2 regions of the Acidovorax sp. BL-A-41-H1 genome follow, and region 2 is predicted to be linked to the other one. Evidence: predicted binding sites of a transcription regulator. Region 2 holds the regulator's gene; the other holds the start of a gene.
What was found. The regulator FNR, encoded in region 2, switches genes on or off when oxygen is low (the NO sensors DNR and NnrR bind a similar motif). The targets are predictions, from matches to a motif close to TTGATNNNNATCAA.

Region 1 (10,857 bases), on a different contig from region 2:
CAAGGCCGCGCCCGGCGTGCTGCTGGCGGGCGTGAGCGCCACCTTCACCAGCGACGGCATCAAGCAGCTGGGCGAAGCCGGCAGCGGCATCGCGCTGACTATGGTGATGCCCGACCCGCAACGCGCCCGCAACCAGCTGGTGCGCGACTACCAGGCCGCGCTGCGCGCCCGCGGTGTGCAGGACTTCACCCTGGGCAGCCTGGAGGCGTACGTCAACCTGCGCGTGCTGGCCGAGGGCCTGGAGCGCGCGGGCAGCGACCCCACGCGCAGCAAGCTGCGCAATGCGCTCGCGGGTATCCGCAATCTGGACCTGGGCGGCTTTGTGGTGGACTACGCGGGCAACGCGCCGTATGTGGGTTCGCGCTACATCGACCTTTCGGTGCTGGGCACCTCGGGCCGCTTCCTGGGCTAGGGACGCTCCGCACGAATCAGCGCGCCGTGCGCATCTGCGGGCTCGGGCGGTCTGCCGCGCAAGCAAATACCCGCAATAGCTGGGCTATTGCTGCGGCGAACGTATTGCTTTGTGCGCCTTGCAGCCCATCCCGATCCGCAGCGCCCACTTGCCGCTTGATCCGTGCTGAGGGTCCCCGGGCGCGCGCCCGCTGCGCAGCGCATGCGCCGCGGGCGGCTTGCAGCCCCTCCCGGGGCGAAATATGGGTAAAAATGGCCTGTAGCGCTCGTTTTGATTGGTTATATTGCTATTAATTAAATAGCATATGACCGGACCTGCGCGCCTGCTGCCTGCGCCGGCGCAAGGCGTGCCCTGCGGCGGGGGCGGCTGGCGGCATCAGGCCGTGCGCATGGTCCCCGTCTCCACATACCGCTGGTGCCACGACAGCGCCTCGGTCAGCAGGTGCGGCGTGTGCTGGCCCACGGCCGTCTTCTTGGCACGCGCCACGTAGTCCTGCAGCGCAGGGCGGAAGTCGGGGTGCGCGCACTGCTCGATGATCATCTGCGCGCGCTGCGTGGGCGAGTGCCCGCGAAGGTCGGCCAGGCCGTGCTCGGTCACGATGATCTGCACATCGTGCTCGGTGTGGTCCACATGGGAAACCATCGGCACGATGCTGGAGATGGCGCCGTTCTTGGCCAGTGACGGCGTCATGAAGATCGACAGGTACGCATTGCGCGCAAAGTCGCCCGAACCGCCAATGCCGTTCATGATGGCCGAGCCCATGATGTGCGTGCTGTTCACGTTGCCGTAGATGTCGGCTTCGATCATGCCGTTCATGGCAATCAGGCCCATGCGGCGGATCAGCTCGGGGTGGTTGCTGATCTCTTGCGGGCGCAGCACGATGCGCTGCTTGTAGAAGTCGATGTTGCGGTTGAAATCTTCCATGGCCGCCGGGCTGAGCGACAGCGCCGTGGCCGATGCGCTGGCCAGCTTGCCCGAGCGCAGCATGTCCAGCATGCCGTCCTGCAGCACCTCGGTGTAGGCCGTGAGGTTGCTGAACGGGCCGTTGTTCAGCCCCGCCAGCACCGCGTTGGCAATGTTGCCCACGCCCGACTGCAGCGGCAGCAGGTCTGCGGGCAGGCGGCCCTTTTTCACCTCGTGCTGCAGGAATTCGATGATGTGGCCCGCGATGCGGTTCGACACCTCGTCGGGCGCGGCATACACGCTGTTGCGGTCGGGCTGGTTGGTGACCACCACGGCAATCACCTTGGCCGGGTCGCAGCGCAGGTAGGGCTCGCCAATGCGCTCGTCGGGTCGCGTCATGGGGATGGGTTTGCGGTGCGGCGGCACGTCGGTGCCGTAGTAGATGTCGTGCATGCCCTCCAGGCCCGGGTTGTGCCAGGCGTTCACCTCCAGGATGACCTTGTCGGCCTGGTCCAGCCAGGTCTTGTTGTTGCCGATGGATGAAGACGGGATCAGCCGCCCATCCGGCAGCACGCCCGCCACCTCGACCACCGCCACATCGAGCTTGCCCAGAAAGCCAAACCACACAAACTGCGCCACGTGCGAGAGGTGGATGTCCACGTACTGCATGTGCCCGGCGTTGATCTGGCGGCGCACTGTGGGGTCGGACTGGTAGGGCAGGCGCATCTCGATGCCGTCGACCTGCGCGAGGGCGCCATCGAGCTCGGGCGCGGTGCTGGCGCCTGTCCACAGGCCGATCTTGAAACCGTGGCCCTGGGCGTTGAGCGCCTCAATGCGTCGGGCCAGCGCGCCGGGCACCGCCTTGGGGTAACCCGCGCCGGTAAAGCCGCTCATGCCCACATGGGCGCCTGCGGGGATCAGCGCCGCGGCCTCGTCGGCCGACATGGTGCGGGAAAGGAAGTCAGGGTAGAGCACCCGGTCAGCGAGGGACATGCAAAACGCTCCGCAACAAAGGAAAAGGGCCTCCCGCCATTCGGACGGGAGGCCCCGGTCAAAGGAGGCATCCTAGCGACTCTTGCGAGACGACCAAGGGTTAACCCTTATCAATCTGCTCAGCCTTTGCGATTGAGCAAGGCGTACAGCAGGATGGCGCCAAACGTGGCGGTACCGATGCCGCCCAGCGCGAACTGGCCGAACTTCAGCGTGAAGTCGCCCGTGCCAATGATGAGCGTGATGGCGGCCACGATGAGGTTCTTGTTTTGCGAGAAGTCGACCTTGTTGTCCACCCAGATCTTGGCCCCGGCCACGGCGATCAGGCCGAACACCACGATGGACACGCCGCCCATCACCGGCAGCGGAATCGTCTGGATCAGCGCGCCGAACTTGGGGGAAAAGCCCAGCACCAGCGCAAACAGCCCTGCCAGCAGGAACACGGCGGTGGAATAGATCTTGGTGGCCGCCATCACGCCGATGTTTTCGGCATAGGTCGTCACGCCCGTGCCGCCCACGCCGCCGCTGACCATGGTGGCCACGCCGTCACCGATGAATGCGCGGCCCATGTAGCGGTCCAGGTCCTGGCCAGTCATGGCCGTCACGGCCTTGATGTGGCCCAGGTTCTCGGCCACCAGGATGATGGCCACGGGGGCAATCAGCAGCATGGCGTTGCCGCTGAACACGGGCGCTGCAAAGTTGGGCATGCCAAACCACGCGGCGTTGGCCAGTGCGCTCAGGTCCATCGGCTTGCCCAGGCCCATGCCGTTGGTCAGCACCGCGTAGATGATGCTGGCGGCAATCAGGCCCACCAGAATCAGCAGGCGCTGCACCATGCCGCGCGTGAGCACGGCCACCAGGCCCACGCACACAAAAGTCACAGCCTGCATCCAGCTGTCGAAGTTGCTGGCCGCCATGTTCTTGATGGGAATGCCCGCCAGGTTCAGGCCGATCACCGCCACCACCGATCCGGTCACCACCGGCGGCATGAAGCGCTCGATCCAGCCCGTGCCGATGACCTGCACCAGCACCCCGATCAGCGTGTACAGCAACCCGCACGCAATGATGCCGCCCAGCGCCACGCCGATGTTGGCGTTGGCCCCGCTGCCCGCATAGCCGCTGGCCGCAATCACCACCCCGATGAAGGCAAAGCTCGAACCCAGGTAGCTGGGCACCTTGCCGCCCGTCATGAAGAAAAAGATCAGCGTGCCCACGCCGCTCATCAGGATGGCCACGTTGGGGTCAAAGCCCATCAGGATGGGCGCCAGCACCGTGGCGCCAAACATCGCGATGACGTGCTGCACGCCCATCGCCGCCGTCTGCGGCCACGGCAGACGCTCGTCCGGCCCGATCACACCCCCCTGCTGCAGCACGTCGGCACTCTTGGCCCGCCAGTTCATGAATCCCATGTTGGTTCCTTTTGGTTGAAGGCGCCGATGCTAGTGGAAGCGATGCCGTCGGTCTATTCCGGGGGTGACGTTACGATGGCGGCCGCAGGGGAGGGAGCCTGTAAAGGGAGCCCCTGAGATCTTGAACAGGTTCTAACAATGATGTCGTCCGTTCCGTCCTGCCCATCCTGCCGCCAGCCCATGGAGGTGCACCGCTTTGCCAGCCATGCCGGGCCCGAGCTGGAGCTGGACATCTGCTTTGCCTGCCAGGGCATGTGGTTTGACCGGCACGAAAACCTCAAGCTCGCGCCTGCCGCCGTGGTCGGCCTTTTCAAGCTGCTGCACGAGCACCGCGAAGACCAGCACCTGCCCCTGGCAACCAGCATGGCCTGCCCGCGCTGCGTGGCCCCGCTGCAAAAGGGCTTTGACGTGGTGCGCAGCGGCCGCTACATGATCTACCGCTGCGGCCGCCAGCACGGGCGGTTCAGCACGTTCTCGTCGTTCATGACCGAAAAGGGCTTTGTGCGCCACATGACGCGCCCCGAGATCGACGACATGGCCAAGCGCGTGGGCGCCATCTACTGCACCAGCTGCGGCGCGCCGGTGGACATCCGCAAGGACCACGCCTGCCCGTACTGCCGCGCCGCGTTCTCGCTGATCGACCCCCAGGCCGTGGCGCGCGCCATGGAGGGCTATGCCGAAGCCGGCGCGCGCGCAAAGCTGCAGGCGGCCCAGGCCGCGCCGGTGGACATCGGCGACGCCCTGGTGGCGCTGGAGCGCGACCGCACCCGCGCCGAGCGCGAGCGCCAGAAAAAGGCCTTCACCAGCACCAGCGATGACGACGACAGCGCCATCACCGGCGACCTGCTGGCGGTGGGCGTGGGGCTGGTGTGGGCGATGATCAAGGCGTCCTGACACGGCTGCGGCGGGGCAAAGGCACCTCGCCGCGTACGGCAGGGTAGTGCACCGGTATCGCACGGGCCCGTACGGAAATGCCGGGTCGGCAGGTGCCGAGCCATCGGTGGCGCCGCGCTCGCTTATCTGCATGGAGGGTGTGGCCAAGTCAAGGCGCAGCCACACAGGGCGCTCACAATGGTGCCGGTAGCAAGGCCTTCCGGCATCCACCCCCGTGGCCCCGTACGCCACACGAGGAGAGTACCGTGCAGCACCCGACCTCGCGTTCCCGCCGCTCCCAGGCCCCCCGCACCCCGCGCGGGGCCACGCCACCTGCCGCGTGCCTGCTCGACCGCGCGCAGCTGCACGCCGTGCCCAGCACCCTGCTCATCCCGCTGGCTGCGCGGGCACATGGCGGCCGGTACTTCCCGTGGCTGGATTGCCACGACGCCGTAGCCAGCGGCCTGCTCGACAAGCTGGGGGCGGACGTGACTGCCACCCTGAACGACCTGCTCACCGTGCTCAACGTGCTGTGGCGCACCCGCGCCATCAAGGACGCCGGGCGCGCGTTTTTCAGCGCGAACGGGCAGGGCCTGGGCGTCAACCTGGGCTGCGGGCTGGCACAGCATTTTCAGTGGCTCGACACCGGCCACAACCATTGGCTCGACGCCGACCTGGCCGAGGTGATGGCACTGCGCCAGCGCCTGCTGGCGCCCCTGGGCCCGCGTGCGCGCCATGCCGTGGTCAACCTGGCGCAGCCCGGCTGGTGGCAGCGCCTGCGCCTGCCCGAGCGGCACGACACCGCGTACCCCGTGCTGCTGGTGTGCGAAGGCGTGCTCATGTACCTGGAGCCCGCGCAGGTGCAGGCCGTGCTGGCCGAGTTTGCGCAGCACGCGCCACCCGGCTCGCGCATGGTGCTGGACGTGCTCACCCGCGCCGCCGTGGGCCACGCATCACGCCACGCCAGCATGGCACCCACCGGCGCCGAGTTCCGCTGGGGCGTGGGCCGCGTGGCCGAGCTGGCCCAGGCCCATCCGCGGCTGGTGGTGCTGCGCGAGCAGAGCGTGGCCGACTGCTACGGGTGGAGCGGCATTGCGCTGGATGCGCTATGGCGGCCCTGGCTGGGCGCGCCGCTGTATGGGGTGGTGACGCTGGGGGTGAGGGACGGGGGCGGGTGACCGGGGCGTTTGCGCTGTCGCCGTCAGCCATAAGAGACTGTTCGTGCGGAGCCTGTGAAGCACCGCGCGACAGCAGGCTGGCACCGGACGCTTAGCCCGTGCGGGTTTGGACTGCAAGCCAGCTGGAAGCTAGTCATCGACTGCTTTGGGCCCTGAGCCGCCGTTCAGACGCGCCGCCCGGAAGCCGCCATTGACTTGCTGTAGCGGCTGTTGGAAATCCCGGTGTCTGCCCACTGGAGAGCTATAGTTTGCCGAGTTGATGCCTGCCGGGTTTAGCGGAACTTTTATACCTGGATGTTTAAACAGGACATCCCTCGCAAACCTATGCTGCAAGCCACTTTCAGGAGGAATCGGTGTCCAGAATATCCCGCATGGTCCAGTTTATCCCGCAGGTTTTGCGGTCTAAATTACGTTGGGCGCCATGAGAGCGAGAGTCTCATTCACTAGCAGCCACTTCGCGATTGAACCAGGCGAGGACGAAGACATTAACCCGGGCATCTACGGCAAGGCGCTTGCGCAATACGTTGCGGCGCAGCTCCCTGAATGCGGCATGCCGGTCGAGGGCGTCATCGAAGAAGACTTTGCTCGCCTCGTTGTCGTCCATCGCAAGCCGTTCAGGCTGTGGGTCGGTTGCGCGAACGAAGAGGGCAGCACCACAAACTGGCAGCTGCTCTTGTCGGCGGAGCTAGGTCTGCTTGGTCGCCTTCGCCGTACCGACGTAGCGCCGGCTTTCTCGACCCTTAGAAGCAACGTGGGTGCCATCGTGGAGGGCATTCCCGGGGTCTCACAAATTCAATGGCACGCACAATGACCGCATGCGCCCCGCCCAACAGGTCAGTCAACCGGACACCCAAACCGCTGCGCAGTTTGGGTACCCTCCGCTGGCGCTCCGGTGCCGGTTACTTTCAACGTTAGATTGCAGTGGACAAGCCAGGGTTAAAACTCGAGATCGTTTGGGTCGACGGGCACATGCTCGAGCTCGGCTTGCGCGCGGATAGTGGTCGCTTCTCGGGAGGAACGTCCTGCTACGCTGCTCTGAACGAGGCAGAGAAGTTTGCGGACCACCTCGAGGGGTTCCCTCGAGACCTGACTGACGCGAGGGAGTACAAGTTCGGCGGCGACCTTCCTGGGTTGCTTCTTGGCGGAGCTTCACTCCGGTTCAAGTGCATCGACGGTTCCGGGCATTTGGCTGTGACGGTGGAGATCTGGGACGAATCAAAGCAGGGAGGCCGAGAGACGGTGTCCGTTGTCCTGCAGGCTGTCCCAGCTCAGATCGATGCTTTTGTGAAAGATCTGCGTAGCATGGAGGCCTATGTGGGCTCGACGGCATTCCTGGCGGCTGCAATCTAACGGGCCGTTCATCTACGTTAGTCGTTTTGAACGCCATTTCGCACAATCTCTCGAACAAGCGAATGTCTCAATTTATCGCAGAGCGCAAACTGATCGCTGTACGCAGGGACACCGGCGAGCGCAAAGAGGTCACATATCGCGTGGGAGTTCCCTATTGGGCATCAGGGGAAGAATTTGCTTCGTGCCCGGTGGAGTTCGATGGGATGTTTTCCGAACTCGCGGATTCAAAGGGCATTGATGAACTTCAGGCACTCAGTCTGGCATCTGATCTTGATGGATTTCTAGTCAAGCTTCAGGGGAAGTACGAGTTTTACTGGCTTTCTGGCGAACCGTACTTCGATGAATCTGCAAAGTAGGCCTCAACTCGCTGGGCCTAACCCAGTAGTCAAGCGGGCCTGCCTTTGCCGTTGAGCGTCCGCTTTCATCGGCCGTTGCAGGCTTCTCATAGCCGATCTCGGTCATGGTTTCAGCGTAGTCACTATCGTCCGCCAAGCGCCCAGGCCCTGCCCCGAGCAAAGTCTAAAGGTCAGTGACGCGAAACCCTCGCAGATCAATTTCCCGTGTCGCGCGCACCGAGATTCCAATATCGCAAGCGCCTCCGCCTCACAGTTGACTGCTGCCAACCTTCCCCGAACGATCAAGCCACAGCCCATTCAGCGAAGCGCCGCTGGCCCCGCTGCCCAACGCGCCCACACAGGCGGCTTGCCCGTAAGCTGCCCCACGATGGCCGCCTGCAGCGGTGGCAGGCGGCGGGCGCCCTGCAGCACCAGCTGGCGCAGCAGGCGCGGTAGGGGCCGGGCATCGGTGTACAGCCGCACGATGGCGTTGGTGCCCTGGTAGATGGGCCAGGCGTGGCGGTGATGGGCGCTGGCATAGCCGGCCAGCACGTCGGCCGCGCCAATGTCCTGCCCCTTCCGGCGCGCGGCCACCAGTGCCGCCACCAGCCGCTCCACGCCCGCCAGCCCCAGGTTGTAGCCATGCGCCGTGACCGGGTGCATGCCCACGGCGGCGTCGCCCAGCAGGGCGCAGCGGGGGGCTGCAAACCGGTCGGCGTACACGGCCACCAGCGGGTAGGCGTGGCGTTCGCCCTCCAGCGCCATGGGGCCCAGGCGCTGGGCAAACTGCGCTTGCACCTGGGCGGCAAAGGCTGCGGGGTCCAGCGCCATCAGCGCTGCGGCGTCGGCCGCACCGGCGGTGACCACCACCGAGCACAGCGCGTGGCCGTGTTCGGGGTCATCGGGCAGCGGCAGCACGGCCAGCGTGCGTTCGTAGCCAAAGCATTCGTGCGCGACATTGCCGTGCGGCTGCGTGTGGCGCATCCGGCAGACGATCACGGTGCGGCCAAAGTCGGTCATCTGCGCGCCCAGACCCAGCTGGCGGCGCGTGGCAGAAAACCGGCTGTCGGCGGCCACCAGCAGCGGGGCGTGCAGGCGCTGCGGTCCAGCCTCGCCATCAGTCACGTAGTCCAGCGCGGCCAGAGGGCCGTGGGTGGACACCCGTGTGACCTGCGCGCCGGTGAGGATGCGCACGCCCGGCATGCGCTGCGCCACGGCGAAGGCGCTGCGGCGCAGGGCGTGGTTGGGCACGATGAAACCCAGCGGGCCGGGCGCGGGCGCGGCGGGCGTCGTCCGCGTACCGGCGTTGCCCGCGTTCAGTTGCAGCGCGCCGTGCTGGCCCAGCGGGCCATCGTGCACCTGGGCCTCGTGGATCTCGCTCACCTCGTGCGGGGCCAGCGCGCTCCAGCTGCCCAGCCGTTGCAGCGTGGCGCGGCTGGGGTGGGTCAGGGCGATCTCGCGGCCGTCGGGGGCCGGGTCGGCCAGCGTGGCGGCGGGAAGTTGCTCGACCACGGTGGCGGTGAACCCGGCCTGTGAAAGTGCGATGGCCAGCGAAAGTCCGGCCGGGCCGGCGCCCACGATGAGGACGTCACTGTCAGGGGATGTCATGGCAGCAGCGCGGGCGGCACGCACGGGCGCTGCGCCAGCCCGCAGGAGTTTTGAGCGGACGGCCATTGTGCTGGCGCCCGCCCCTGCGGGTTTTGCCGTGGGTCAACCCGCGGCACCGCCAGTGCTATCAAAAAGCGAGCTGTCAGTGCTTATGAATCAAGCGCCACCAGCCAAAAACGCCTTGAGGCCAAGCGGAACAAGTCTCCGCGCTGGAGCGGCCCCTGGACCGGGATGGGTTGCAATGCGCAAACCACAGGGACGGCCGTCGCTATGACGAGGATGTGCAGCGCCGCGACCGCGCTGAGCCATGCATGCGCCGTGCGCGTGATGCTGGTTCAGCGTTGCCTTGAAGCCAGGTCAGCCCCTGGCCGCCTTCTTGCGCGGTGCCTTGCCTGCCTTCTTGCTGCCGCCGCGCTTGCCGCGCAGGTGCAGCACCCACGCCACCAGCAGCCACAGGTAGGCCACGGGCACCGACCATGCGGCCACCCACGGCAGCGACAGCGGCGGTGCCATGAGGGAGCGCGGGTTGGCGATGGTGGCCAGCAGCTGGCGCGTGCCGCTGCCCAGCACGGGGTCGGCCTGGGTGCTGCCGGCGCGGGCCATGCGCGCCGCCATGAAGGTGAAAAATTCCATCAGCAATGCCGCGATCACAAAGCAGGCCAGCAAGGCCAGCAGGTGACCGAAGGCGCTGCGGTTGCCCTTGGCAAGAAAGACGACGGCGGACAGGAGCACCAGTGCGGGCAGCGCCCAAGTCAGTGCAGGCCAGGCGGACAGGAGCAGTTGCATCGGGCAGGGAACGCGGGTTGGCTCGAAAGGGACCCGGCCTGCAGTGGCCGGGAGCGGTGGTGGCTGCGGATCATAGACCCCGCGCACCCCCGGGCCGCAACGGTATGCAAACGCTCCTGTTTTGATAGCTGAAGGCGATGATATTTACTGGACTTACGCGTAAAAATGCTTGGAAAGTGCCGCTGGGGCACCCTGGCGGGCCGCAAGCAGCCTTCCACCGGCCGCCACCAGCCCCGGGCCTGGGGCCCTCAGCGCAACGGCTCGCGGTCCACCGGCGCTTCGGGCGTCGGGCCCGGCTTGCGCACACGCGGCCACCAGCTCTCGATGCGCTCTGCCGCCCAGTCTTTGCCGCCCAGCCCAAAGGCCAGCGCCACCGCAAACACCAGGCCGCCCAGAATGATGAGGAAGCTCTGGCGCACGATGTCGCCGCCCACCTTGAGCTGGTCCAGCGCGATCAGCACCACAAACACCACGATGGCGTACTGCGCCAGCGTGCCCAGCAGGGCGGCGTCCTGCAGCTTGCTGCGCCGTGCGTACGACGTGACGGTGTTGCCCACAAACCGCGCAAAGTAGCTGCCAAACGCCAGGATAAGCAGCGCAATAAACAGGTTGGGCACAAACCACATCACCTGGCTGAGCAGTGCGGTCACGTAGCTCAGCCCCAGCCCGTTGAAGGCCACCAGCAGCGCTGCCAGGATCACCAGCCCGTACGCCAGCAGCCCGAAGATGTCGGTGGTGTCGCCCGCCATGCCGCCCTGGCGCAAAAAGCCGTCCAGCCCCGAGCGCTCGGTGAGCACGCGGAAGTTGATGGCCCGCAACCCGCGCGTGACGGCGAAGCGCGCTGCCTTGGCCAGCAGCCAGCCGCCCGCCACGATGACGATGGCGATCAGCAGGCGGGGCAGGTAAGCGCCCACCTGAAAGAGCATGGCGCGCGCTGGCTCCAGGTGAATTCCGAAGTTGTCCATGAAGGTCTCTCGGTAGATAAGGGGAGGAGGGGTGAAGGATGGGACGAG
Region 2 (10,857 bases):
TCGGGCTGCCACTGTGCATCCACACCGCAGCTTCACGCACGGCCTGCTCCATCACCCACGCACCCAGGGTCACGATGAAGCCTGATTCTTCGGCCAGCGGGATGAAGACGCCCGGCGAAACCGAGCCGAACTCCGGGTCGGTCCAGCGTGCCAGGGCTTCGGCCCCGGTGATGCGGCCTGTGGCCATATTCACCTGCGGCTGGTAGTGCACCGCCATGCGTTGCTGCCCCAGCGCCTGGCGCAGGGCGTGCTCCATCTGCATCCGCGAGAGCAGGTTGGCGTTCATTTGCGGCTGGTAGAAGCCGTAGTTGCCACGGCCCCGGTCCTTGACGCGGTACATGGCCGTATCGGCCTGCTTGATGAGGTCGTCCAGCGTCGCGCCGTCTTGCGGATACAGGGCAATGCCGATGCTGCACTGGATGGAAAAACCCATTTCATCGAGCATGAAGGGCTTGAGCATGTCGTCCAGCACCCGGCGCGCTACGCCTTCTGCCACCACGGCGTCGCCACCGTGAAGGTAGATCACGAACTCGTCACCACCCAGGCGGCAGAGCATGTCGGTCTGCCGCAGGCAGGCCTGCAAACGCTCGGCCACCAGTTGCAGCACCCTGTCGCCAAAGGGATGCCCCAGCGAGTCATTGATGATCTTGAAGCGGTCGAGGTCGAGGAACAGGATCGCAAACCCTGTGTCGCTCTGGCGTGCGCCCTGGATCGCAGTGTCGACACGCTGGGACAGCAGCAGCCGGTTGGGAAGGCCCGTAAGGGCATCGCTATAGGCCAGTTCCTCGATCCGCTTTTGCGCCGCATGCTGCATCGTGAGATCGCGCATGAAGCCGATGCTCTGGACGATGCGCCCCTCATCGTCGCGCAGCGCCACCCACGACAGCTGTACGGCACAGTAGGTGCTGTTCTCGCGAGGGAGCCACAGCTCGCCCTCCCAGAAACCTTCGCGCTCCCATCCTTGCTGGACACGTTCCATGAAGGTCGGGTCGGAACCCACGCCGAACAGGGCGGCCGCCATGCAGCCCTCGAACGACCGGGCCGCAGGGCCCACCAGGCGCTCACACCCCGGGTTCATGCGCATCACGCGGTGAAGGCTGTCAGCGATGAAGATGGCGTCCAGGCTCGACTCGAACACGCGCGACGCAAGCCGCAGGCTGGCCTGTATCTCGGTCTGGCGGGTGATGTCGCGAAAGGAATAGACCCTGCCGACCGGCTGCCCGTGGCTGAACTGGGGGACTGAGCGCAGCTCCAGCACGCCACCGTTACGCAGCTGCACGATGTCCGTACTGTCCTGCATCGGCTCGCGTGCTATGGCTGCGAGGCGTTCTGAATACTGCGCAGCGTCGGCCACCTGCGCAGCCATGTGGCCGTAAACAGCGGCATCATTGCGCTCGACGAGCAAATCCCACGGCATGTCCCACAGCTGCGCCAAGCGCTGGTTGAAGGCGCGTACGCGGCCATCAAGGCTGCAGACCAGCACACCGTCGGCTGCAGAATCGAGCGTGGCCCTTAGCTCCGACAGCAGTGTCTCGAGTTCGCGCTCGGTCGCGTCCTGCGTACTCCGGTCCAGCATGGTGACCATCAGCACGGCGCTCGCATGGTCGGGCAAGGCAACCCGCGACACGCGCCGCTCCACCGGTACAAGCATGCCTGCCGTGTTGAGCAGGCTGGTGAATGAATGGATGCCATCAGCAGTCACCTGCGACGGCTCGCTCCAGAAAGCCAGGTCCTGCGGCGTCGCAGCAAGACCCATCACATGGGAGCCGACCATGTCGTCCACATGCCGGCCCGTGAGCCGCGCTGCGGCCGCGTTGGCCTGGATGATGACCAGGCTCGCCTCGTCCACCAGCCACACCGCCTCCAGCAGCTGGTCCAGCCAGATCTGGGGCGAAAGCTGTGTCACGCGTTGTCCCCATCCGCTTCGGGCGGAACCGCGCGCTCAAAGAAGTAACAGATCCTCTGGCGCGGCGACAGGTAGTCCAGCGCCTCGCGCGGGAGCTGCGACGGCTTGAGGCTGCGCCGAATACCCAACTCAGGCACAGTTTCAAGGTCTAGGATCGGGGCTTCTTCCTTGGGCACCTTCGGGTCGTGAACGATCACCTTGGGTCGCAACGGGCGCGATGAGTTGACAGAGGCGACGATCGCGTAGCGGTCATTGACCAGCTGCACGATGGATCCAGGCGGGTACACACCCATCATGCGTATAAATGCTCCCAGCACCACGGCGTCAAATCGCGACTTGTGCTGCGCAAAAATAACCGACAGCGCCTCATGCGGGGTCAGCGCATCCAGCCCGTTGGCCGGGTTGCAAATCCTGTCATAGCGGTTGACCAGCGCGAGCACCTGGCTCATCCGCCCCAGATCCGTACCCGACAGACGCCCCGGAAAACCCGTTCCGTCGGCCATCTCGTGGTGGCGGCCCACGGCCGTCAACACCCCATCGCTGTATCCCATCCGGCGCGCCAGCGCCACCGACTCGGCGACATGGGTTTCGTACCGGGCGCGCTCCATCAGCGGCATTGATGCGGTCGGGTTCCTCAGATTGGGGGGCAGCCTGGTCTTGCCGATGTCATGAATCAACGCGGCAATGCCCAGGTCGTTGAGCTCGTCGCTTTTCATGCCAAGCGAACGGCCAAGCAGGAGGGAAACGACCATCACATTGATGGGATGCAGCCCGCTGCGCTCGCCCACCCCCTCCGAGAGCAGCCGGATCACCGAGTCACCGTTTTCAAGCACGTCCGCTACGCAGCCAGACACCAGGGCGTCACCCTTGCTGCGCGCCTGCCCGGGCTGATCGGAAACGGCCCGCTCCATCGCCTGGTACTGGCGCGTCGCGTCTGCAAATCGCTGGTCGCAAATCGCAAGGGCGCGGTTTTGCGCCTCCAGCCGGCGGCGTCTGCGTTCGGTTTCAGGGTCTATCGCAGGCGGGGCTACCTGCGGCGCAGCGGCACCGCCCGCTTCGGCGGCCAACACGCTTGCCGTCGCCGGCTCGTCCGCCACCGGCGCAGCAGGGTCGCGCCACTGCGCATCGCTTTTGCCGGGCACGTACCGCACATCCTTCAGGCCCAGCTCGCGCAGCGTCGCGATCTGATCGGCAGAACCCACCCGGAAACTGCTGACCGGGAAAGGGTGCTGGAGCCAGTTCAGATCCAGCTGCACATACATGCCAATGCGCAGCTGGCTGATATCGATGAGGATGGAAGAGTTCACGGTCTGAGCGCACGATACATGGGGACTTCAGTGCCACCAATGGTTACACGGATTATCGCCGGTGCGCTCTCAAGAGTAAGACACCCCTGCTCAGCGCCATGCCAAGGACGTCGCCACCCGGAAAGCAGGCCCGTGGTGTTGCGAAGACGAGACGAAAGCCAGGCCCCCGTGGGTTCAGCGGCACCACAGCGACGGCTTGTAGACCAGGTCCATCCACAGCGCCCAGGCTGCCACTGCGCACAGCAACCCGCCCGCAAACCGGCTGCCCCATTCGGCGCGCACGAGGTTCAGCCGTGACCGGACGGCTGTCCAAGCCCACGGCCCACCGACCAGCCAGAGTCCACTGCCCAGGCCGAACAACGCCATGCTGAAGGCCCCTTCGGCCGGCCCGCCGCTGAGCGCGGCCACCAGCAGCGCCGAATAAAGGAGGCCGCAAGGCATCAGCCCCCAAAGGAAACCGGTGGTCATCAGACCCCCATGCGACCGGACCATCGGCTGTACCTTGCCCCAGACGGCGCGCCCGGCCTGCTCCACCCATTGAGGTTGCCGCGCCTGAACCATCATCATCAGCCCCCAGCCCATCACCGCAACGTGCATCAGCGTCCAGGCGGGGCGCAGTGCCGTGGCCTGCTGCGTGAGCCATGCCAGGCTGTCCATGGCTGCCGCGGCAAGGGCGCCCACGGCCGCGTAGCTACCGATGCGCCCCAGATGAAAGGCCACCGTACGCCAAGTTTGATGCCACGGGCGCTGCGCCTGCCACGGGGCTGCCCACTGCACAGGCACGCCCGTACCAGCCTTGTCTTCCGCACCGACACCCGGGCGCCCCCCTGCACCCACCAATGCGCCACAAGGGGCGGAGCACATGGCAAGACAATGCGATCCGCCCACCAGTCCCATCACCAGCGCCGACCACGCAGCCGCGCTCAGCATGACCTGGCTCCCACCGGGTCGTCGCAGCAGTCACCCAGGCACACGCCTGCGCCATGCGCACCCATGGTGGCGATGACTGCGAGGGCAACGACCTGGCATGGCATGGATGTACTCCGTTCAGATGATGCGCGAGAAGCGTGCCCGGTAGCGGTCGGCCTGGAGATAGCGGTCAAAAACCATCGCCACGCCGCGTACAAAGAACCAGCCCATCGGCGTGACCTCGACGCCATCAGAATTCATGCGCACCAGACCCTGCTCGGCCATTTCTTCAAGGCGCGTGAGCTCCGCAGCAAAATACTGCTTGAAGTCGATCAGCCAGCCTTGCTCGATGGACTCGAACAGCACTTCACCCTGGCACATCAGCGCCATGATGACGGCGCGGCGCACAAGATCGTCCCGCGTCAGCGCCAGGCCACGGACGATCGGTAAACGCCCCTGGTCGAGGAAGTCGTAGTACTCCTCCAGCGTCTTGGCGTTCTGGCTGTAGGTGGCCCCCACCCTGCCGATGGCCGACACGCCAAGGGCAATGAGGTCGCAATCAGGCTGCGTGCTGTACCCCTGAAAATTGCGATGCAGGCGCCCCTGCCGCTTGGCAACCGCCAACGCATCCGAGGGCAAGGCAAAGTGGTCCATGCCCACGTACACGTACCCAGCGTCCAGGAAGGCGTCGAGCGACCGAGACAGCATCGCCACCTTGGCCGAGGCCGCAGGCAGCTCGGCCGACACAATGCGGCGTTGCGGCTTGAACCGCTCGGGAAGATGGGCGTATGCGTACAGCGCGATGCGATCGGGCCGCAGCTGGGCCACCTGGGCCAGGGTACGATCAAACGATTCGGGCGTCTGCCGGGGCAGGCCGTAAATCAGATCGACGTTCACCGAGTCGAAGCCGAGCGAGCGAGCCGACTCGACGAGCGAGAACACCTGCTCGGCAGGCTGGATCCGGTGCACGGCCTTCTGCACCTCCGCATCAAAGTCCTGCACGCCAAAACTCAGCCGGTTGAAACCCAGTTCGGCCAGGACTGCCAGGCGGTCAGCATTCACCGTGCGCGGATCGACTTCGATCGAGTATTCACCGCCCGGTGCCAGCGTGAAGCTGCGACGCAGGACAGCCATGAGTTCACGCAACCCATCGTCCGAGAGGAATGTGGGTGAACCGCCGCCCAGGTGTAGCTGCGACACCACCTGCCCTGTTCCGCAATGGGCGGTATGAAGGTCAATTTCGCGGCTCAGGTACCGCAGGTAAAGATCGGCCCGGTCGTGGTGCTTGGTGATGATTTTGTTGCACGCACAGTAGTAGCACAACGATTCGCAAAAAGGAATGTGCACATAGAGCGACAGCGGCAGCGCCTTCGCAACCGTTCCGTTCCTGCGCTGATCGAGCGCCAGCACATAATCTTCCTGCCCAAAGGCTTCGACAAAGCGGTCAGCGGTGGGGTAGGAGGTGTAGCGTGGCCCCGCTACATCAAATCGGCGCAGCAGGTCAGGGGAGACAGCGGTCATGGGCATCCTTCGGAACGCCCTGACTGTGCCGCAGCTGCCGCGGGCAGTCCTTGATTTACATCAAGCGGCCACAAGGCGCTGACTGCGACAATTTGACGCATATCATTTGGCCCCATGAGGTCAACCGTCATCTGTTTGATGCAGATGCGGAGTATCCTTATTTTCCGCAACTAGTTCCACCGGCCATGAATCCGCTCACCATCAAAGTCGCCTGCTCGAACTGCAACCTGCGGGAGCTGTGTATGCCCGTAGGACTGAACGAAGAACAACTGCAGCGCATCGACGAAGTGGTGGCCGTGCGGCGCAAGGTCAAGCGCGGCGCAACCTTGTTTCGCAACGGCGAGACATTCACGTCGCTGTATGCGATTCGGACCGGGTTCTTCAAGACCTGCGTGGCCACGGAAGATGGCCGCGACCAGGTAACGGGTTTTCAGATGGCAGGCGAGATCATCGGCCTCGATGGCATCGTGAACGACCACCACACCTGTGACGCCGTTGCTCTGGAAGACGCTGAAGTCTGCGTCATGCCATTTGACCGCATTGAGGAGTTGTCGCGCGAGGTCACGGCCCTGCAGCACCACGTGCACAAGATCATGAGCCGCGAGATCGTGCGCGAGCATGGCGTGATGCTGCTGCTGGGCAGCATGCGTGCCGAAGAGCGCCTGGCGGCCTTCCTGCTGAACCTGGTGCAGCGCCTGCACGCCAGGGGCTTCTCGCAGTCAGAACTGGTGCTGCGCATGACCCGGGAAGAGATTGGCAGCTACCTGGGTCTCAAACTCGAAACCGTGAGCCGCACCTTCTCGAAATTTGTCGACGAACAGATCGTCGAGGTCAAGCAGCGGCATGTGCGCATCCTGGACACCGACGCGCTGCGCCGCATTGTCAACAGCCAGCAGCCTTGCCACTGAGCAGGGCGTGGCCGGAGGGTTCTCGGGAGGCCTGCTCATTTGACAGCGCGGCTCAGCCGCCCGGTTGAACCTGTCAACACCTTCACCGCGCACTGTTGGGCAATGGGCGGCTCGGCGACTGCAACCTGCCCTTGAAGGCTCCCGGCCTGGCTTTCGCCGACAGTTCAGGCACAGCCCGAAGTCTTGCGGCAATCGTCCGGCCGCTCTCCGTCGGGTACCGGGCACCGGTTGAGCTCGAACGGCGACATAGCCAGCAGCGTGGTGAGCGCACTGGAAGCCATGGTGACCACCCAAAAAGCAAAAAACGCCAGCGTGTAGACGCCTTCCCGTGAAAGTGGCACGGGCTGGCCAAACCAGTGCAGGTCATGAGGATCGACGAGCGCAAAGACGAGCATCTCGAGCACACCTGCCATCAAAAAGGCAGGCCATGCTATCCACATCAGGCGTTGGGTCCACATCGCGCTTGTCTCCTCTTTTTTTCAGGATCGGTTGACCAGGGTCGCAGGTGTTGCGCAAGCCGCCCTAATCGGACAGCCATGGCAGGGATCAGCGTGGTGCGTCTTCGGCAGGGGTGGCCGCGTGGTTGCGGGCCTTCACTGCTGGCAACAGGCTCTTGTCGGCACCCTGCAGGGTCTTGTTGATCTCCACGCCCTGGCGGTAATAGTCTTCCGCGACGACGGGGTCAGGCCGCGAGATGGCCAGCCACAAGGTGACGAATCCGGCAATGATCACGATGACGGGGCCAGAAATGATCAGCCAGACATGGCCGAACTTCCACCAGGGGGCGGCAGCGGGGGCCGAAACGGCTGGAACAGCGTTGGATGCCATGGAACTCTCTCCTTGAATAAATCACAGCCCGGTCAAGAGCGTTGGCGGTAGCACCGCGAATAAACAGATCAGCGTGGCACCAGGAAAACTGACTTTTCAGTGACATGGGCCGCAGAACCCACGGCTTGCACGTCAAAGTGCACCGGATGCGAGCCTGGCGTGGCAGAACCGTAAGGTATCTGCAGCCGCACAGCCACCCAACGCGACTCTGCCGGCCCAATCTCTACATCGCCGTCAATCGATGTCTCGATCCCCTGCAAGCCGCGCGCAGTGATCTGGTAGCGCTGCGTGCCCTCGGTCGCATTCATGACCTGCAGCCGGTAGATGTTCTCGAGCTTGCCGCCCGCCACAATGCGCGACAGGGCTGCGCGGTCGCGCACCACGTCCACCTTCAGCGGCGTGCGCGTGACCAGGCTTGCCAGCATTGCCACGCACAGCGCCACCAGCACCGCGCCATACACCAGTACCCGGGGGCGGAACACGCGCTGCATGATCTGCGACTGGTTCCAGCGCCGAGCCACGGCGTTCTGGGTAGAAAAGCGGATCAACCCCTTGGGGTACTGCATCTTGTCCATCACAGTGTTGCAGGCATCCACGCACAGCCCACAGCCAATGCACTCGTACTGCAGGCCCTTGCGGATGTCGATGCCCACCGGGCACACCTGTACGCAAAGCGTGCAGTCGATGCAGTCGCCCAGGCCCTTGGCCTTGTGGTCCACCGTCTTGTTGCGCGGGCCGCGCGGCTCGCCGCGCTCGCCGTCGTAGCTCACGATGAGCGTGTCCTTGTCGAACATCGCGCTCTGGAAGCGCGCATACGGGCACATGTACTTGCAGACCTGCTCGCGCATGTAGCCCGCGTTGCCATAGGTGGCAAACCCGTAGAACAGCACCCAGAAGATCTGCCAGCTTCCCTGGAGGGCCAGCAGCTCGCCGCCCAGCTCGCGGATCGGTACGAAGTAACCGACAAAGGTAAAACCGGTCCACAGCGCCACACTCAGCCATGCCACCTGCTTCAAAAACTTTTTGCGGACTTTCTCGAAGGTCCAGGGGCCGTTGTCCAGCCGCAGGCGGGCACTGCGGTCTCCCTCGATCTTGTGCTCGATCCACATGAATATCTCGGTGTACACCGTCTGCGGACAGGCAAAGCCGCACCACAGCCGCCCCGCCACGGCCGTGAACAGGAACAGCGACAAGGCCGAGATGATGAGCAGGCCCGTCAGGTAGATGAAATCCTGCGGGTAAAGCACCAGCCCGAAGATGTAGAAACGGCGGGCGCCCAGGTCGAACAGCACCATCTGGCGTTGGCCCCACTCCAGCCATGGCACACCGTAGAAAGCCAACTGGGTCAGGATCACCATCGCCCAGCGCCAGCGGGCAAACACGCCACTGATGGAGCGGGGATAGATCTTCTTCTGTGCTTCGTACAGCGAGACAATTTCACTTCCCGCCGTGGCATCGGAGGATGCGACCGGGCTGATCGGAATGACCTTGCGAGCGGGCCCGCTGGGTGTATTCATGGTGTCTCGACTGCGTTGAAGCCAGAAAGCAAAAAAGGAAAAAACCGAAAGGGCAACGCCTGCGCGTTGCCCCGGGGACGGTCAGCGTGCCGCTGCGACCTGCTTGTTCGACAGGCCCCAGACATAGGCCGACAGCACACCAATCTGCGCGTCGGTCAGCTTGTCTGCCTGTGCAGGCATCTGGTTGACCTTGCCGTTGTTGATGATGGCCGTGATGGCCGTCTCACCCCAGCCATGCAGCCAGATGTCGTCCGTCAGGTTGGGCGCGCCCAGCGCCTGGTTGCCCTTGCCGTCCATGCCGTGGCAGGCAGCACAAGCACCGAACTTGGACTTGCCCAGCGATGCACGAAGCGAGTCGTGCGGGCTGCCAGACAGGCTCAGCACGTAGTGCGACACGTTGCGCACGTCTTCTGCCGTGCCCACTGCAGCCGCCATGGGGGGCATATTGCCGATACGGCCCTTTTCCAGCGTCTCGCGGATTTTGTCCGGAGTGCCACCATGCAGCCAGTCGCCGTCGGCCAGGTTCGGGAAGCCCTTGCTGCCGCGAGCGTCCGAGCCGTGGCACTGGGCGCAGTTGTTCATGTACAGCCGCTCACCAATGGCGCGAGCCTGCGCGTCTACCGCCACCTCTTCAGGCTTCATGGACACGAAACGGGCATACAGCGGCTCCAGTTCGGCCTTGGCCTTGGCCATCTCGGCCTCGTATTCGCCCTTTTGCGACCAGCCGAGCTTGCCGTTGAAGCTGCCCAGGCCCGGGTAGGCGGCCAGGTAGGCCAGGCCGAAGACGATGGTGATGACGAACAGCCACACCCACCAGCGTGGCAGGGGGTTGTTCATCTCGACCAGGTCTTCGTCCCAGACATGGCCGGTGGTGTTGTCGGAAGTGGCGATGACCTTCTTGCGCCCGGCCAGCCAAAGGAGGATGCCGCAGGCAATGATGCCGACGAGCGTCAGCGTGGTCACAAAGACCGACCAGAAATTGCTGGTGAAGTCACTCATGGGGTGTTCTCGTTCTGGTAAAGGTCAATCTGTCTCGAAGGGCAGCTGGGCTGCCTCGTCGAACCGGGCCTTGTTACGGCCACGGTAGGCCCAGACCCAGATGCCGATGAAGCAGGCCATCGATGCCAGGGTGGCGACGATGCGCATGGTGGTGATGTCCATGACGGTCTCCTTTACTTGAGCGCGCGGCCCATGACCTGCAGGTAGGCAATGAGGGCATCCAACTCGGTCTTGCCCTTGACATCGGCTGCCGCGGCAGCGATCTGCTCGTCGGTGTAGGGCACGCCCACGGTGCGCAGGGCCTTCATGCGCGGCGCCACACTGGCCGGGTCCACCGCCGTCTTTTCAAGCCAGGGGTAGGCAGGCATGTTCGACTCGGGCACCACATCACGCGGGTTGTTCAGGTGGATGCGATGCCATTCATCGCTGTACTTGCCGCCCACCCGGTGCAGGTCGGGGCCCGTGCGCTTGCTGCCCCACTGGAAGGGGTGGTCATACACGAATTCGCCCGCCACGGAATAGTGTCCATAGCGCAGGGTTTCGGCACGGAAGGGGCGGATCATCTGCGAGTGGCAGTTGTAGCAGCCCTCGCGGATGTAGATATCACGGCCCACCAGCTGGACAGAGGTGTAGGGCTCCACACCCTTGACCGCCTCGGTCGTGGACTTCTGGAAGAACAGCGGCACGATCTCGACCAGGCCGCCAATGGCGATCACCAGAAGGATCAGCACGATCATCAGGAAGTTGTTGGTCTCCACCTTTTCATGGGTGAAGCCAGTCGAAGTCGATGTGTTGTTATCGGACATGGTTGTTTCCTTCGGCTCAGGCATGTGCTGCGTTGACCGCAGGGATGGGCGCCTTGACCGAGCGACCGGAAATGGTGGTCATCCAGACATTCCAGGCCATCACGATCATCCCGCCCAGGTACAGCAGGCCACCGGCCACGCGGATCACGTAGAACG

Region 1: ubiM (5-demethoxyubiquinol-8 5-hydroxylase UbiM) is a predicted target of FNR. The motif match lies at 9,151-9,164, and genes of this name have one in related genera.

What each region holds. Positions count from the first base shown of each region.
Region 1 is NZ_JBPVJQ010000003.1:384,557-395,413, forward strand. Features, by position in the region: gene ACTPOI_RS02855 (ABC transporter substrate-binding protein) at 1-412, shown strand, start outside; gene ACTPOI_RS02860 (acetyl-CoA hydrolase/transferase family protein) at 788-2,308, opposite strand; gene ACTPOI_RS02865 (solute carrier family 23 protein) at 2,428-3,714, opposite strand; gene ACTPOI_RS02870 (zf-TFIIB domain-containing protein) at 3,856-4,608, shown strand; gene ACTPOI_RS02875 (class I SAM-dependent methyltransferase) at 4,854-5,765, shown strand; gene ACTPOI_RS02880 (hypothetical protein) at 6,202-6,369, opposite strand; gene ACTPOI_RS02885 (hypothetical protein) at 6,735-7,115, shown strand; gene ACTPOI_RS02890 (hypothetical protein) at 7,142-7,471, shown strand; gene ubiM (5-demethoxyubiquinol-8 5-hydroxylase UbiM) at 7,769-9,058, opposite strand; gene ACTPOI_RS02900 (hypothetical protein) at 9,416-9,844, opposite strand; gene ACTPOI_RS02905 (mechanosensitive ion channel family protein) at 10,093-10,809, opposite strand.
Region 2 is NZ_JBPVJQ010000006.1:990,981-1,001,837, reverse strand. Features, by position in the region: gene ACTPOI_RS17835 (EAL domain-containing protein) at 1-1,906, opposite strand, end outside; gene ACTPOI_RS17830 (HD-GYP domain-containing protein) at 1,903-3,213, opposite strand; gene ACTPOI_RS17825 (sulfite exporter TauE/SafE family protein) at 3,388-4,143, opposite strand; gene hemN (oxygen-independent coproporphyrinogen III oxidase) at 4,261-5,643, opposite strand; gene fnr (fumarate/nitrate reduction transcriptional regulator Fnr) at 5,829-6,551, shown strand; gene ACTPOI_RS17810 (hypothetical protein) at 6,716-7,009, opposite strand; gene ACTPOI_RS17805 (FixH family protein) at 7,098-7,379, opposite strand; gene ccoG (cytochrome c oxidase accessory protein CcoG) at 7,448-8,896, opposite strand; gene ccoP (cytochrome-c oxidase, cbb3-type subunit III) at 8,978-9,895, opposite strand; gene ACTPOI_RS17790 (CcoQ/FixQ family Cbb3-type cytochrome c oxidase assembly chaperone) at 9,920-10,057, opposite strand; gene ccoO (cytochrome-c oxidase, cbb3-type subunit II) at 10,069-10,701, opposite strand; gene ccoN (cytochrome-c oxidase, cbb3-type subunit I) at 10,718-10,857, opposite strand, start outside.